One region of the Paenibacillus suaedae genome, then DNA from elsewhere that is predicted to be linked to it. Evidence: predicted binding sites of a transcription regulator. Region 1 holds the regulator's gene; the other holds the start of a gene.
The links. The regulator CtsR, encoded in region 1, represses protease genes until heat stress. The targets are predictions, from matches to a motif close to ATGGTCAATAAAGGTCAAACA.

Region 1 (9,289 bases):
TTGATGTAACGCTTGATCTCCATCTTAATACGTAACACCATCTCAATACGTTGCACAACGTTTACGACATCGTATAAGGTAACCAATTCTTCGAACTCGGATGCAGTTAAATTTGTCATGCCTTGTACAAGCACAACCTTATATTTTTCCAATGTCTGAATCGCTTGGTTCGCCTTCGTGAGAATAACGCCAATCTCCTTAAGTGCATAACGCAGACTGCCTTGGTACAGTGTAATGACATTCCGGCGCTGGGAGATGGAGACTACCAGCTTCCCCGTCTGCTTCGCTACCCGCTCCGCTGTCCGGTGCCGGATGCCTGTCTCCGTAGATGGAATGGAGGAATCCGGAATGAGCTGTGTGTTCGCATATAATATCCGCTTAATGTCTTCACTCAAGATAATGGCGCCGTCCATCTTGGCCAGTTCGTACAAGTAGCTCGGTGAGAAGTCACAGTTAATGGAGAATCCCCCGTCTACAACTTCCATTACTTCTGGACTGTATCCAACGACAATAAGTGCCCCTGTCTTCGCGCGCAGCACATTCTCAAGCCCGTCGCGGAAAGGCGTTCCTGGTGCGACCATCCGCAGCAGGTCGTTCATAATATCCAGTTGGCTTTCCTTCATTCTATATCTATGCCCCCTAACCTAACGCCACAGCTAATGCTTCAGCAACCGTATTTACTCCAATAATCTCAATATTGGCAGGCGGCTTCCAGCCGCGCAAGCTCTTCTCTGGTAATATAATGCGCTTGAATCCAAGCTTCTCTGCTTCCTTCACTCGCTGTTCTGCACGAGATACCCCACGCACTTCACCGGTTAACCCCACTTCGCCAAAGACAACATCGAATGGTTGTGTCGGCATATCTCGGAAGCTCGAAGCAATTGCAACCGCCATAGCCAAGTCAACAGCTGGCTCATCAAGCTTAATTCCACCCGCTACATTCACGTATGCATCCTGATTCTGCAGGAACATTCCCATTCGTTTCTCCAGCACCGCAATAATAAGCGCCAGACGATGATGATCAATCCCTGTCGCCATCCTCCGCGGAGACGGGAAGTTCGTCGCCGATACGAGCGCCTGCATCTCGACAAGGACGGGACGGGTTCCCTCAAGGCTGGCTACAACCGTGGATCCTGCAACACCTAGCGGTCTCTCCTGCAGGAACATCTCGGATGGGTTCTTCACCTCGACAAGTCCGCCCTCCGTCATCTCGAAGATTCCTATCTCATTGGTCGAACCGAACCGGTTCTTTACAGCCCGCAAAATGCGATAGGAATGATGCCGCTCTCCTTCGAAATAAAGGACACAATCGACCATATGCTCGAGCAGCCGCGGACCGGCAATCGCACCTTCCTTCGTCACATGTCCAACAAGGACAGTTGCGATGCCCTTCCCTTTAGCGATGCGCATGAATGTGCTTGTGCATTCGCGTACTTGTGCAACACTGCCGGGAGCTGATTCCACCGAAGGTTGGAAGACGGTCTGGATGGAGTCGATAACGAGGAAGTCAGGCTGCGCCGCCTCAAGCGCCTCCTCGATATATTGCAGATTCGTCTCACTGAGGACGAATAAGTTCTCCGACAAGACACCAAGACGATCTGCCCGCAGCTTCGTCTGACGCATCGATTCCTCACCAGATACGTACAGCACCTTGAGGCCGCTGGCAGCCAGTGCATTGGAAGTCTGCAGTAGAAGTGTTGACTTCCCGATACCCGGGTCGCCCCCCACTAGAATAAGTGATCCAGGAACAACACCGCCGCCCAGTACGCGGTTCAACTCACTAAGTGTCGTAGTGAGTCTAGGTTCACGTCCACTTTCTATGTGTATGATAGATTGCGGCTTTTCTTTCGTTTGAATCAAGGAAGAATGCACACCTGCTGTCTTAATGACTGTCTCCCGCTCTTCCACCATCGTATTCCACTCACCACAGCCAGGGCATTTCCCCATCCATTTCGGTGTTTCGTATCCACATTCCGTACAGAAAAATTTCGTTTTCACTTTGGCCATGAAGCCGACACTCCTAATCAATATGCTGCAAGTCGTCGGTCGCCATGTCCGCAAACAGGTACCTCGTTACTCATTACTCATTAGTTTACCATTTTTAAGAAGGAGGATAAAGTGCTTTAGCATATCGCAAGCAGAAACAGGCATATGTGGAGCAATAAATAACGAAGAAAAAAAGAACCGTACCTTCCTCCGGGAGGGAGAAAGTACGATTCTTTCCTACATACTACAGTTCATTATACATGTGCTGTGTTAACCTCGTTGTTGCGCAGGACGAGCAGCTCGCCATCTTTCTCGTCGATGACGACGGCATCGCCCTTGCTGACATTACCCTTCAACAATTCCTCTGACAGGCGATCCTCGATATGCTTCTGAATCGCTCTACGCAATGGACGGGCGCCATACGCTGGATCAAAGCCTTCCTTCGCGAGGAAATTCTTCGCATTGTCTGTCAATTGGAAATCAACATCCTGTTCCTTCAGGCGCTTGCGAAGCTCACCGGCCATCAAGGATACGATTTCAGCGATGTGCTTCTGCTCCAAGGAGTGGAACACAATAATTTCATCAATCCGGTTCAAGAATTCTGGGCGGAAGCTCTTCTTCAATTCACCCATCACTTTATCCTTCATGTTGTTGTAGTCTTTGCCTGCATCATCAACTGCAGTGAAGCCAAGCGTAGAATTACGCTTAATTGCTTCGGCCCCAACGTTGGATGTTAGGATGATAAGCGTGTTACGGAAGTCAACTACACGTCCCTTCGAATCGGTGAGACGGCCATCTTCCAACACTTGAAGCAAAATGTTGAATACTTCTGGATGTGCCTTCTCGATTTCGTCCAACAAGACGACTGAGTATGGCTTACGGCGAACCTTCTCCGTCAATTGGCCGCCCTCTTCATAGCCGACATATCCCGGAGGCGCTCCGACGAGACGAGCTGTCGAATGCTTCTCCATGTATTCGGACATATCAATTCGGATTACCGCATTCTCATCACCGAACAAAGATTCGGCCAAGGCACGAGCAAGCTCAGTCTTACCTACCCCAGTTGGGCCAAGGAAGATGAAGGAGCCCATCGGACGCTTCGGATCCTTCAACCCTGCACGCGCACGGCGGATTGCACGGCTCACTGCTTTCACCGCTTCATCTTGGCCGATGACACGCTCATGAAGAATCTCTTCCATCTTGAGCAAGCGCTCTGTCTCTTCTTCCTTCAGCTTCAATACCGGAATTCCGGTCCAGCTCGCTACGACTTGAGCAATATCCTCTGGCGTAACTTCAGAATCCACGCGTCCCTGCTTCTCTTTCCACTGGTTGCGAACGGTCTCCAGTTCTTCACGCATCTTCTGCTCTGTATCACGCAGCGCAGCGGCTTTCTCGAATTCTTGGCTTTGCACAGATGCGTCCTTCTCTTTGCGGATGTCTTCCAAACGTGCTTCAAGCTCTTTCAAATTTGGTGGTACTGTATACGAATGAAGGCGAACTTTAGAGCTCGCTTCATCAATCAAGTCAATTGCCTTATCCGGCAGGAAGCGATCTGTAATATAACGATCCGAGAGCTTCACCGCTTGCTCAATTGCCTCATCGGTAATTTTCACACGGTGATGGGCTTCATAACGATCACGCAGCCCAGTCAAGATCTGGATTGCTTCCTCTGGAGTAGGCTGGTCGACCGTAATCGGCTGGAAGCGGCGTTCGAGCGCTGCATCCTTCTCGATATATTTGCGGTACTCATCAAGTGTTGTCGCCCCAATGCACTGCAGCTCTCCACGAGCCAATGCAGGCTTCAAAATGTTCGATGCATCAATGGCGCCTTCAGCACCGCCGGCACCGATGAGCGTATGCAATTCATCGATGAACAGGATGACATTGCCTGCTTGGCGAATTTCATCCATGATCTTCTTCAGGCGATCCTCGAACTCACCCCGGTATTTCGTTCCGGCTACAACCGAACCCATATCAAGCGTCATAACACGCTTATCGCGAAGCGTCTCTGGAATTTCATTGTTAATAATCTTCTGTGCCAGACCTTCAGCTACGGCCGTCTTACCAACCCCAGGCTCACCGATAAGTACGGGGTTATTCTTCGTACGGCGGCTCAGTACTTGAATGACGCGCTCAATTTCCTTCGAACGGCCGATAACCGGATCAAGATTGCCTTCCTTCGCTACTGCTGTCAGATCACGAGCTAAGCTGTCCAGTGTCGGTGTGCTTACATTTTGCGACTGTCCATGATGGCTGGATACCGCTTCGCTGCTTCCAAGCAGCTGCAGCACTTGTTGGCGTGCCTTGTTCAAGCTAATGCCAAGGTTGTTCAACACCCGTGCTGCTACGCCTTCTCCTTCACGGATCAAGCCAAGCAGAATGTGCTCTGTACCCACATAAGTGTGGCCAAGCTTGCGTGCTTCATCCATGGACAGCTCAATCACTTTCTTCGCACGCGGGGTATATGCAATATTGAGTGGCTGTTCTTGACCGCGCCCGATCAAGGTTTCGACTTCGTCCTGAATCTTCTCCAATCCAAGTCCAAGCGCTACAAGTGCCTTAGCTGCGATGCCTTCCCCTTCGCGAATAAGTCCAAGCAGAATATGCTCCGTTCCGATATTGTTATGCCCGAGTCGTACTGCTTCTTCTTGTGCCAAAGCCAATACTTTCTGCGCACGTTCTGTGAATCTACCGAACATCATAAGTGTTGCACCTCCATATTACATTATGATTTAGATTTGGATAACGTCTCGCGAATCATCTTCGCGCGATATGAATCCCGATCTTCTTGAGATAATGTCGTGTTGTATTTATATTGTAAGAAGCCTGGCTGTGTCATGACCAATAATTCATTCAGTTGTGACGATTGAATATGCTGCAGGATGCCAAGGTCAGAACCAAGCCTAATGTCGGACAACCGCTGTGCGGCTTCTTTTGAATCCATAATCACTGCATGCTTCAAAATTCCATATGAGCGGCAAATGCGATCCGTAAGCCGCATGCTATTGCTTGTCAGCAGCTGTTCCCGAGCTGCCTTCTCATGCTCGATTAATTGCTTCACAACACTGTACAAATTATCAATAATCTCAGATTCGGATTGACCTAATGTAATCTGATTTGATATTTGGAACAGGTTGCCGATCGCTTCGCTTCCTTCTCCGTATATGCCTCTAACCGCTAATCCAACTTGGGTAACGGCCTGAAGCATGAGGTTAATCTGCTGTGTCATTACCAATGCCGGCAAGTGCATCATCACCGATGCCCGTATTCCTGTTCCCACATTCGTCGGGCAGCTTGTTAAGAAACCTCTCTTCTCATCGAAGGCGTAGTCGATTTGCGATTCAAACACATCATCGATGCGGTTAGCCTGCTCCCAAGCCTCACGAATTTGCAGCCCTGGAGATAGGCATTGAATACGAAGATGATCTTCCTCGTTAATCATGATGCTTATCGACTCATCCTCACTGACAATGACCGCGCCATTGCGGGACTCATTTGCCAAACTCGGGGATATCAAATGCTTCTCTACTAGAACTTGCTTCTCTGTATCGCTAAGCTCTGCCAGCTCTAATTCATGAAAGTGATTCAATTGCGCAAATTCCGGGTCTTTCATGACTGCTGACAAACGATCCAACACCTCGGCCGATTGTTGATTCGTAGCCAAGAGCGGGAACGGCAGTCCGCTAATATTCCGTGCTATACGGATACGGCTGCTGATGACGATATCGGAATCCGGGCCCGTGCCGCGCATCCAATCGCTTAGGGCTTCTTCAATAAATCGTCGCTCTGTCATCTCGTCATCTCCTTCCAATTCGCACTGCTTATTGTCATCTTACTCTCTCGATAGCGCTTGTATCCTAGGTGCTATGAACTGCTTCTCTCCGAATCGCTTGGCGGCTGCTTCTCTAATTCGCGAATACGGTCACGCAAGGTTGCGGCCTCTTCGAACTCTTCACGCAAAATACTGAACTGCAGCTGTTTCTTCAATTCTTCCAGCTCGCGTCTGCGCTGAATTCGGCCTCCCCCACGCTTCGGAATTTTGCCAACGTGAACGGTATTGCCATGTACCCGCTTCAATAGCGGATCTAAGCGCTCACCGAAAAAGGTGTAGCATTCATCACAGCCAAAGCGGCCGAGCTTACCGAACTGTGCATAAGTCAGTCCGCACTTCTCACAGCGCATAGGCTGTGGTTTCGCATCTTCCTTAGCTCCCTGTTTGCTCCCTGTCAGATCGAAATCAAGCAATCCCGACAATAAATTATGGATGGAGAATCCGTTCGCCGTGCCAGGAATCCATTCGCCTTTTTCCCGGGCACATGATTCACAAATGTGAAACTCCGTCTTCTGTCCATTAATGATTTTCGTAAAATGCAGGGTAGCCGGTTTCTGACCACATTGTTGACACACCATAACCGTCTCTCCTCCTTTATAGGTAGCATCCATCTTACATACTTACATCTCTACTTGCTAAGCAGTGCCAGCAGCATCGACCTTAGCAGCCGGGCACGTATCTCGTCGCGGTAGGGAAGCTTTACTGTTATATTGTCCCGAGAAACAGCAGCCCTCAGCAGATTCGCTTCCCGGCGGGAGATGAATTCCGCTTCTTCTAGTTGATAGATAAGACCTTCAGCGGCACTCTGCTCAATCTGCTCCCCAATGGATTCGCACAAATGATTATGAATCGCTTGATGGGCTGGCAAGTCAATTCGCTGAATGCGAATATACCCTCCACCGCCACGCTTGCTCTCAACAACATAACCCTTCTCCAACGTAAAGCGTGTGCTGATCACATAGTTAATCTGCGATGGAACACAAGAGAATTGTTCTGCCAAATCATTGCGCTGAATCTCAACGGCACCTTCTGAACTCTCAAGTAATATATGCTTCAAGTAGTGCTCGATTAGGTCGGAAATGTTGCGCATCTTCTCCCCCCTTTCCGCCTGCAGCAGTCTCTATATTAGGTTTAACCAAATATAAGCCTCACTTATTCTAGTTTGGCGCAATATTTTGAACTTTTTTGACTATTAATCTGACTTTGACTTTCTTTGACTTTATTTTTATTATAGCGCACTCGTTTGATTTTGCAACTATTTTAGATCGATTTCATCAGCTATTCTACACGATGATGTGGATAACCTTCTTCTTGGTTAAAAAGCACACGCTTATTCCATCTCAATTACGCAATATATTCAATTACACGGTTGATGGTAAGCCCTATTCGTGAAACTCTATATGTGGATACCTGGAAACTTCTCCACACTCGTGGATAAATGATGGGTTAAATGTGCATAAGGAGACTCATTTATCCCTTCTCCACAGCTTGTTCATTGAGAAATATGTATGGTGTACATTTTACCGCTATGTTCGTCCAATTATGCACATGTGAATAACATATTGAAACAAGCTAATGAATGCCTGCGTTCGTTCCAGTATAAAAACTCCCGCTGCCGTCCTTACGGATGACACGGGAGTGATGGTCGTGCTATTCAGCAATATATTGTAGAGCAAGGAGAAGTCTGGTCAATGCAACTCCCGCTTCTGCTCGTGTAGCATTGCCGCTAGGACGCAGCGCGCGGTCTTGGTAGCCATTAAGGAACCCAGTTGAGAGTTCCAGATGATGACCTTCAAGACGAGCAGCATTGACAAGCATTTGTGCCAATTCCTCGCGAGTAATGGATGCATTCGGATGGAATGATCCGTCACCATCCCCCTCAACAAGCTTCAGTTGCACCGCAGTCGCAAGTGCATCTGCATACCAAGCTGATGCTGGCACATCCATGAAGGCATCCTTGGATAGTTTCTGTCCTTGGACATCGCCATAGCCTAACGCCCGCACAAGCATGGACATGAATTCTGCCCGAGTTACCTTATCATTCGGGGCAAACTGTCCATTTCCTCTGCCTTGAATAATGAACTTAGAAGCTAGCAGCTCCATATTTTCTTTCGCCCAATGGCCATTCAAATCATGGAAGCTCGGTGCATACTTGAGTACTGCGAAGATACCATTATAATCGTGCTTCATGTTCATTACCGAAATCGATTTGCCCTCAGTGCGCTCCATCCATGACGGAACGAATGAGAATGTCTTTGTCTTTGCATTATACTTTACAGCTGTCATCTTCCCAGCACTTTGGCTGCTCGGCAGTTGGATAGAGCCCGTTGTAAGAATGCCTGCACGATCAGGAATTGGTTCCTGCTTCCCATCCTGCTCCAAATGCAACTGGAACTGAACAGCTGCCATCAAATGAGCACCTGGCTGTGTGGATGCTGCAGATGTAAGCACCTTCAGCAATTCAGCCGAAGGCTTCATCATGTGCACGGTCAGCAATTGTGATGCATTCCCATTGCTCAGATCTGCTAGCTGTTTCATCGGAAGTTGATAGCTGCCTGCTCCCGAACGTACCACAATGTTCAATTGCGTATGTTCCTTCATTGCCTGACTCAATTTCTCCATCGGGATTCGAATACGTACGTCTTCTGACTCCGACGGCGCTGCAATTGTCCAAGTTCTCAATTCTGTTGCCGAACCTGTCAAACGAGACATCTCTTCTATATCTTCATTGCGAATGAGCAGCTCAACAGTCGCCGTTCCGTCGGCATTCTTCAGAAGATTCAACGTTGTTGGCTCATAACGAACGCCATCTTTCGTGACGGTCATTCCTTTAAATGACTCTTCTGTTCCCCCTTGAGCAGCCCCGCCTTTTTGATCCTTGCTGCCATTTCCGTTTCCAGAGCCGCTTCCATTGTCAGTGCCCGTTTCTGGGTCTGTTTCTGCATCCTTTACGACGACAATCGAGCGTCCGTCTACGGTATTGTGCGGATCATTCAGTTCGTTTGTTACTCCATCCTTGGTAATGGAGAATTTGTACGCATACTCGCCATTCGCTGCGTTCTTCATTACGTAGACGAACCATTCATTTTCTGCATCGTACGTCATCGAGTAAGACTTGCCGTTGATCGCAATATCAGCCTGCGTGATCCGATCCTGCGCTCCACTCGCAAACAACGCTTTATCCCGATAATAGAACGCAACCGGACTCTTCTCTTGAACTGGGCCAGTTATTGAAGGCAGCGTCCGAAATGATTCCTGCCCACTGTATACATACACCTTAGTTAATGTGTCATCCAAATTCGTCTTAATGAAGCGATTGGCATCGATATCTTTCTCTTCCCAGTTGCCCCGTTTGACGATAAACCCAATCAATTCAGCCTCTGGAGCGATTTCAATCATGGCAGTCGCCATTCCTTTGTCAAAATGCTGGAACTCATGACCGTCATCTTTTACACCTGTCTGCCATACCCA
Region 2 (9,289 bases), on a different contig from region 1:
TAATCATCAAAAGGGAGGATCATTGCCATGCAAAAATGGAAAAAAACGTGGGCATTGTTGATGTCTATGACCTTGATCTTCACAATGCTCGCAGGATGCGGATCGTCAGACAAGCCTGCCGCAGAGGGAAGCAAAGGTAGCGAGGAAGCACTTAGCAACTTAAATCAAGAAGGCTTCCCGATCGTTAAGGAACCTATTACACTTACGATGATGGGACAAGACGTAGGGATTCAAAACTGGAAGGATATGGCTTTATTAAAGCAAATGGAAGAGAAGACTGGCATTAAGTTTGAATACCGAAATGCACCTCTCGACAGCTTTGACACAAAGCGCAACCTTGTATTTGCTAGTGGCGATTATCCTGATGTGTTCTTCTCTGGCCAATTGCAGTCTGCAGATGAAATCAACTATGGAAGCAGCCAAGGGGTACTGATTCCTTTGGAAGGACTTATTGAGAAGTATGCACCGAATTTGAACAAAATCCTGAATGATAATCCAGATATTCGCAAGTCGATTACGACGCCAGATGGACATATTTATTCCTTGCCAAGCATTGACTTGGATGCAGGCTGGTATCGTGGTCCATTGTGGTATAACGGCAAGTTCTTGAAGAAGCTTGGCATGGACAAAGTACCATCCACAACGGATGAACTATACACATACTTGAAACGGGTTAAAGAAGAAGATCCGAACGGAAATGGCAAGAAAGATGAAATTCCGCTCGTTTCCGTTAAGCTTGACGACATTCGCATGTGGTTGTTCGGCTCTTGGGGGATGTATGGCGAATTCATCTATGCGGATAAAGCAGGGAAAGTTCACTACTCTCCAATGGAGGAAGGATACAAAGGCTATCTTACGTTCTTGAACAAGTTGTGGAACGAAGAATTGTTAGATCATGAAACCTTCTCCCAAACGGATGAGCAAAAGAAAGCAAAAGGGAAAAATAATCAAGTGGCATTGTTCGCTGATTACCATGCCTACTTCACATTGGGTGGCGAGCCTAGCATGACTGACCCGATGTACGCTCCTGTGAAAAGCGAGATGGGCGAACCGGTCGCAGCGAAGCATCCAGGTTTGATGAAGGGCGTATTCGCGATTACGAACAAGAACAAAAACCCAGAAGCAACCATGCGATGGGTAGACTTCTTCTATTCGGTAGAAGGCTCCGAATTGCTTAGCTACGGTCCGGAAGGCACGTTGTGGGAGTATGCAAACAAGGAAGACCATACAAAGAAACAACTTCCGGTACCGGATGGTAAGGATCGTGAGGACTATCGTGCAACTTTGACGCCGGACTACGGTACGATCGTCCCGAAAGTCATGACAGAAGAAGTGAAGCGCGGATTCGAAGGCGAATTCGAGAAGTGGTTGAAGAAAGAAACAGAGGAAAAAATCAATCCGATCGCGAAGGTTCCATTCCCGAGCGTATATTTGTCCGAGGCTGATCAGCAGCAAGTATCGAGCTTGCGCTCTGACCTCGACACTTACGTGAAGCAAATGGAAGCGAAGTTCGTAACAGGGCAAGAACCGCTTGCGAATTGGGATAAGTATATAGGTACATTGAAGAAGATGGGCGCTGAGAAAATCGTTGAGGTTTATCAAAAAGCCTATGACCAATGGAACTCAGGGAAGTAAACGTTAGTTGTAACCTCGTAAATTGTGAAATAAGCTAATCGGAAAGAAAACGAGCACCTTAGGCTTCCTATTCTGCCTTTGGTGCTCGTTTTCTTTGTACGTATGCACTTAGCTTATAGATTCATCGTCCGCATCTGCGGCGGCTTTCGCTTGCTCGCTTGAAGCATGAAGCTTCCGGTATTGGCCTGGTGTATATCCCGTCTCTTTTTTGAACTTGCGAATAAAGTTCGGTGTATCCAAATATCCGACCCTGACGATGATGTCCTTCAGCGGATCACTAGTCGTCAGCAGCTGGCGAATGACCTCATCCATGCGGCGCTGCCATATATATTGAGAGAAGTTGCTGCCTGTCTTCTCCTTGAACGAACGGCTGAGATAAGAGGACGAGATAGAGAACTTCTGTGCGGTCGCTTCCAAGCTCAAGCTGTAGTCGGTATACTGTTGATCAACGTACGCAATGACGCTGTCCATTAAAGAGAGCTGTTCATTTTCCGAGTTGCGCTCTACTTGTTCGCAGATATGTGCGGCCAAGAGCTGAAGCTTCTTCTCAAGCTCCTCCAGTGACTCGAAGGAGGTGAAGCTCGGAATATCACGAATTAACTCGTTCAAGCCGAGCTCAGACGCTGTCTTCAGCAAGGTATTCATAATATCGAAGCAAATACAGCGAAGGAGAGAGATCGATACGCGCTCTGCCTTCAGCTTGTTGAATATCGCTTCAATCATTTGCATTGCAACGGTATCATTGCCCTGCTTCAAGCTTTGTGTAAGCTTAAGCAGGGAGTCCTTAGCGATCCAGAACGTGTCGTTAGGCGTATGGGACAGCTTGTTGAAATAAGTAATGCTGCCCTTGCCGTTCGCCATACGATACTCCAGCGCAGAAGCTGACTCGATATAAGACTGATTCAAGAGCGCTGCATCCTCATAGGCATTACCAACACCAATGGATGGGATGAGGTGCGTGCTTTCCATCACGGTTGTTCGAAGAGCTTCGACGATTTGTTCCATCTGGTGCTCCACGGAGATTCTTGTGTCCTCATTCATGCTGACGATGAGGGCGAATTGATCAAAATGCGGCAGCTCAATGCCATATGCGTGTGCACCGTATTCTGGAATTTCAATTTCCTCGAACAGCTCTACGATCTGCTGACGATGCTGCAATGCATCTGCGACGCCAGGATACTCATCCCAAGAGATTGCAATGATGAAATAGTACTTGCCTGTCAGTTCAATGCCGATCATCTCCATAATATGTGCAGATTCTGGGTTGTCCAGCTTCCCATGCTTGAGCAGCATGAGCAGAAATTGATTTCGGGCAAATGGCTCTTGAATATCGACGCGGGCACTATAGTCATGCAGAGTTTTACGAATCCACTCCAACTCATTGCGTCTCTTAGGTGCTGGCTGTGCAGCAGAGGCTTCTTCATTCAACAAGGCAAATTCCATAAGATCATGGATTGGATGGTATTGCTTGCGTGCCAGGATTATGGCTGCTAGAATGCCGGCGATGACCACTACAGCGAATGCGAGCATGAAGAAGGTCTGAATATGGAACACACGCCCGAAAAATTGCTCGCTTGGCATAGCCGTCACATAGGTCCACCCATTCATGGAAGATTTAACAGAAACAATGGATTGCTGCATATTATCCAGCTTCAAGCTATGGATGCCGGGCCCGAGCTCTGACAACAAGTGAATCTCAGTTTTTGGGATAGGCTCTCCATGATTATTCTGGGTAAGCACACGGCCCTTCTCGTCGAAGATGTAGGTATTGCCTTTGAATCCATTCAGAATGGTATCCATAAGTCCCGTTAGCTTCGATTCCTCCATCAGGAACAGCACGGTTCCGTGTGGAGACGAGCTGTTAGGAGTGATCGGGATCATATACGCAAGCATGGACTTGGTAATATTCATGCTCAAGTTAACGGATTCCGCTGGTCGCACGACAGGATAGAGCTCAGTTTCCAGCTCCTTAATAATATCCTTCTTGCTCCAGTCCTCGAATAGATAGTATTGATCAAAGAGGACATCTACATTGGTCATTCCTTTTGACGAGTAGATGGCGTGGCTATTCCTGTAGAAAAGGAATAGCTCTTCTAGAATGGAACTGTTCGCTTTATATTTGCCGAGCGCGGATATCGCATCGCGGCTGTAATAGGGATGCCGTATCATATAAGGTGTCAATTGTTCATCATAAGCAATGCGAGAAGCAATGTCTCGAAGCTCCGTCATGCGAGAATCGATGTTCAGCTTCACCTGATTGAGCTGGTTCACGTTCGATTGCTCAATTTCGGAACGAAGATTGTTTACGGCATTTTGATAGATAAAGATCGTGAGAACCACTAATGGGATGAGAAAAATCAATATATACGACCATATGTACTGTAATAGCAGCTTCGACCGAAAATAGTTCCAACTCATCCTGACAAGCCTCCTAGTAGTCTCTTGATGTAATCTTGCTATGAAGTGAATCTGGCAATTAGTAAGAAGACAATTTAATAGAGAAAAGATGCTGATGATTTGTAATTATTGTATACGTTTCGCTTCATCTGTAAAGCGAGAAATTGAAAAAAAGCGGCAATATTCATATTGTAAACGATTCCAATCGGAAATGGAATGACTTCGTAGTGTGTACAACAATTTCTGTAGAGTGGACATTGTAGGTGTATAGCCATTGAGGGAATTGCTTTTTATCTTATTTTAAGGTTCGGTTCAGTTTTCTTTAATGTAACTCTAGTATTCTAACAATGGACCGAATGACAGATGAGTTCTTGCGAAGGAGGGTTGCCGGCAGCGATTACTGGCCTTGGTCAACCGGAGTCTTCCGTTGCACAAGGTGATCCGTTTCATCTTTCTCATGGTTTACAGTTTACCCCTAGAACATATATAGACCGCATCGGCATTTGCGCGATGCGGTCCTTTTTTTGTAGCTAAATAAATTGAATTCGGTGTTTAACAGGTCGACCCGAAGTTGTTTCAGTGCATACAGGCCTAGGTCTATGTAGGTTATTATTTACATATATTAGTTTTAATGCAAGATATTATTTCGAATCCCTGTAAATCGAGGAAGAGTTGTGACTGAAGCTATGTTGCATGGTTAAGGAGGGGAGAGGTTGAATGATGAAATGGATTCAAGAGCATGAAGTGCTGCCATTATCTCATTACAAAACTATGCGGTCAGAGAGTCCTTTGTTGTGGTCAGAGAGCTCTCTGTTGCGTTCAGAGAATCCTCAGCTGCTGGGGGGAACGTTCTGGCATGCGTACCGATACGATCATATTAAGAGGATATTTGCTGATTACAACCATTTTTCTTCCGAATTGCGAAGCGAAGACAAGCGGCCGATTGAATACAGCATCCTCCGCACCGATCCGCAGAAGCATAGCCAGCTTCGAACATTAGTCTCACAAGCCTTCACACCTAGATCCATTGAAAAGATGATTCCACGAATTGAAGCATTGGCGGATGAGCTTCTAGATAAGGTGGAAAGCAAAGGACGAATGGATGCAGTTCAAGACTTCGCAGTTCCGCTCCCGATTATTGTAATCGCAGAAATACTCGGCATACCGGTACATGATCGAGATCAGTTTCGAGAATGGTCGGAGGCATTAGTGAGTGGTGACATTGACCGCAATAGCAATTGCCAGAAGGAGATGGCTGTATATTTCGAGGCGATCGCAGAAGAACGCCGCCGTAATCCACAGGATGATCTGATCACTAGGCTTGTGCATGCAACGTCAGACGGAGAACCGTTGTCCCCCTTTGAGCTCATTGGGTTTTGTATTTTGCTGCTTGTGGCTGGCAATGAAACGACAACGAATTTGCTCTCTTCTGCACTAGCGTGTTTCGACAGTGAGCGCATCGCATGGGACGATATTAGATCCGATCGTTCTTTACTGCCTGGCGCTATTGAAGAAGTGCTGCGGTTTACCTCGCCGGTACAGTTAATGTTTCGCCGTGTGAAGAAGGATGTGGAAGTAGATGGCATGATGTTAACTGAAGGGCAGTTCGTCATGTTGTGGATCGGGTCAGCGAATCATGACGAGTCTGTGTTCGAACAGCCAGAACTCTTCCATATTCGCCGTCAGCCAAACCCGCATTTAGCGTTTGGTCATGGTATCCACTTCTGCCTGGGGGCTCAACTTGCACGGCTGGAAGCGAGGATAGCGTTGAATGCAATGCTCGATCGTTTCCCGAACTATCAATGTGATCATTCCAAGCCGTTGAAGCGCATCCAGAGCGAGTTTATGTTCGGTTTCGAGTCCTTGCCGATCATTCTTACCTAAGTAAACCTAGCTTTTCGTTATTCATTTCAGATGAAATAAGCAATAAAAAACAGCCTCTCTACATGCAAAATAGATCGCATGAGAGAGGCTGTATCACGTTTACTGTTTACTCTTTGCCAAGAACCTTATCAACCAGACCGTATTCATACGCTTCTTGGGCAGACATGAAGTAGTCGCGATCCGTGTCGCGCTCCACGCGCTCAAGTGGCTGACCTGTGCGATCCGCCAAAATTTTGTTCAACGTGTCGCGCATCTTCAAGATGCGGCGTGCGCGAATCTCGATATCGGACGCTTGCCCTTGTGCTCCGCCAAGCGGCTGATGAATCATAATTTCGCTGTTCGGCAGGGCGAAACGCTTGCCCTTGGCACCTGCATTAAGCAGGAACGCTCCCATGGAAGCTGCCAAACCCACACAAATCGTAGATACGTCCGGCTTGATGTGCTGCATTGTATCGTATATGGCCATGCCGGCTGAGATTGAACCGCCTGGGCTATTGATGTACAAATGAATATCCTTCTCCGGGTCATCTGCAGCCAAGAACAACAGCTGGGCGATAATCGAATTCGCCACGAGATCGTTCACTTCTGTTCCGAGGAAGATGATGCGATCCTTCAACAATCGAGAGTAAATATCATAGGATCTTTCGCCACGATTCGTCTGTTCAACAACTACGGGTACATAACTCAAGATAACCCCTCCTAACTAATATCATTACACATTCAATATAAAGGACTTGAAACAAAAAGTCAAAGATGGTCAAACTATGTAGAGAAAAAAACATCTATCGTTTCGCTTCTGCAAAATTCAAGATGTTACTTCCGTGCTTATTCACCTAAATATATGCGTAACGTAGCTTCTTATCCTGTACCAAATAAGGACAGGAGTGTAAATGGCGCGCCCGCAAGGAATCGAACCTTGATCTCAGGCTCCGGAGGCCTACGTCATATCCATTGGACCACGGGCGCATTCATACAAGAGCAAAATTTATTATATAAGAAAGCGTATAACAAAGTCAAGTGAGCGCCACTGAATATTTATTTTAAAATAATTCTTTCTATAATAAGTGGACGGTGCCGAATAAGGTGTATGTTGCCCGATCTAAGTGAGCAATGTCGATGTCTAAACTACATGGGGATGTGGAGAGCGAACAGGATGTGAAGGAAAGCTCAAAACTTTTGTTGTAAACACAGGTACGAGCAGGGCATGATGTCCGTCATTAATGTCTATACTGAGGAATGTCTAAAATTTTTGCGAAATATGTATTAACTTGTCGTATTTTGGGTTAATTACATCATAGGCAGTCGTATGCCCTTCTAGATATGTTGTCTGATAATGAATAACTTCGATATTGCTTGCTTATTATAGAAGTTGTTTATAGGCAGAGAATTCGCGGTTTTGGGCGCAAAATCAGGGGTTCAGGATACTTGCAAGTTGCTGCGTTATTCGGTAGAATAGTGGTGGGACAAAAAATGTAGAGATGGGACGTTTTTAGTCCAATGGTTGCTTATGGGAAGCAGGAGTGGAGAGAATGCGTGAGTGGTTAGAAATACAGAAGCGACTTCTACCTGAACTCATTGAACTGTTGAAGAAGCGTTACACCATCCTGCATCAAATCATGTTGTCCGACTCCATTGGGAGAAGAACGCTGGCAACGTCATTGCAGATGACCGAGCGTGTGCTCCGTGCAGAGACCGATTTATTGAAGGCGCAAGGCCTGATTGATTCGGATAACACGGGTATGCGAATCACTGATGAAGGCCGGCAACTTGTCCGGAAGCTGGAATCCGTGATGGGCGAATTGCTCGGGATGCGCCAGCTGGAGGAGAGTATCCGCCAAGCATTCGGTTTGAAGCAGGTCATTGTCGTACCCGGCAATTCGGATGTATCGCCTGCCGTGAAGCAAGAACTCGGGCAAGCGGCTTGTAGAGCGCTCAGCAGCGTAATGGACAAGGAAGATGTCGTGGCGGTGACAGGCGGCTCCACATTGGCTGCAATGGCAGATCAATTGACGAGTTCATCACCGTTGAAAGCCAATTGGTTCGTACCCGCACGTGGGGGACTTGGGGAGAGCTTGGAATACCAAGCGAACACAATCGCTTCCACGATGGCGAAGCGCGTAGGCGCTCAGTATCGGCTCTTGCATGTGCCGGATTTGCTGAGTGAGGAAGCGTATCAGTCGCTTAAGCAGGAACCGAACATCCAAGACATTTTGCGAGTAATTCGCCAAGCACGCATTGTCGTGCATGGCATTGGAGAAGCTCTCGTTATGGCGAAGCGCCGCCGTGCGGATGAAGAGACGATCCAGCAGCTGCTCGAAGAAGGGGCGCTTGCAGAAGCGTTCGGGTATTATTTTGACCGAGACGGGCATGTCGTTCATACGATGCTAACACTAGGCCTTCGCCTAGAGGACATCTCTCGTATGGAGGTAGTCATTGCCATTGCTGGAGGTCAGAGCAAAGGTGAATCGATTACTGCAGTGCTTCGTGCAGGACACGAAGACATTCTCGTTATCGATGAAGCAGCAGCAGTTGAAGTATTGAAACATTGTGGTCTCGATGTGCCTTACAGGCCGTCTTGAGATATATAAAAAAATTGCGAAGGAAATGGGAGGAATCATCAATGGTTAAAGTTGGTATTAACGGCTTTGGTCGTATCGGACGTAACGTATTCCGCGCAGCATTGAACAATTCAGAAGTAGAAATCGTTGCAATCAACGATTTGACAGATGTAAACACTCTGGCTCACCTGTTGAAATATGACACAACTCACGGCAAATTCGAAGCTTCTGTAGAAGCTAAAGAGGGCGCATTGGTTGTTAACGGCCGCGAAGTGAAAGTATTCGCTGAGCGCAACCCTGAGAACTTGCCTTGGGGCGCTAACGGCGTTGAAATCGTTGTTGAGTCCACTGGTATCTTCACAGCGAAAGACAAAGCTGAAATGCACTTGAAAGGCGGCGCGAAGAAAGTTATCATCTCCGCACCTGCTACTAACGAAGATATCACAATCGTTATGGGCGTTAACGAAGATAAGTATGATGCTGCAAGCCATACAATCATCTCCAACGCTTCTTGCACAACAAACTGCTTGGCGCCATTCGCTAAAGTATTGAACGACAAGTTTGGTATCGAAAAAGGTATGATGAACACAATTCACTCCTACACTAACGACCAAAACGTTCTTGACTTGCCGCACAAAGACTTGCGTCGTGCTCGTGCAGCAGCTCAAAACATCATCCCTACTACAACTGGTGCTGCTAAAGCGGTATCCCTTGTATTGCCTGAATTGAAAGGCAAATTGAACGGTATGTCCATGCGCGTTCCTACTCCTAACGTGTCTGTTACAGACTTGGTAGTAGAACTTAAGAAAGACGTT

Region 2: clpP (ATP-dependent Clp endopeptidase proteolytic subunit ClpP) is a predicted target of CtsR. The motif match lies at 6,660-6,680, and genes of this name have one in related genera.

What each region holds. Positions count from the first base shown of each region.
Region 1 is NZ_JAVYAA010000012.1:57,735-67,023, forward strand. Features, by position in the region: gene disA (DNA integrity scanning diadenylate cyclase DisA) at 1-623, opposite strand, end outside; gene radA (DNA repair protein RadA) at 640-2,007, opposite strand; gene clpC (ATP-dependent protease ATP-binding subunit ClpC) at 2,241-4,688, opposite strand; gene RQP50_RS28580 (protein arginine kinase) at 4,712-5,779, opposite strand; gene RQP50_RS28585 (UvrB/UvrC motif-containing protein) at 5,851-6,396, opposite strand; gene RQP50_RS28590 (CtsR family transcriptional regulator) at 6,447-6,908, opposite strand; gene pulA (type I pullulanase) at 7,469-9,289, opposite strand, start outside.
Region 2 is NZ_JAVYAA010000004.1:37,995-47,283, forward strand. Features, by position in the region: gene RQP50_RS17260 (extracellular solute-binding protein) at 28-1,635, shown strand; gene RQP50_RS17265 (helix-turn-helix domain-containing protein) at 1,744-4,053, opposite strand; gene RQP50_RS17270 (cytochrome P450) at 4,750-5,916, shown strand; gene clpP (ATP-dependent Clp endopeptidase proteolytic subunit ClpP) at 6,023-6,604, opposite strand; tRNA gene RQP50_RS17280 (tRNA-Arg) at 6,808-6,882, opposite strand; gene RQP50_RS17285 (sugar-binding transcriptional regulator) at 7,446-8,495, shown strand; gene gap (type I glyceraldehyde-3-phosphate dehydrogenase) at 8,537-9,289, shown strand, end outside.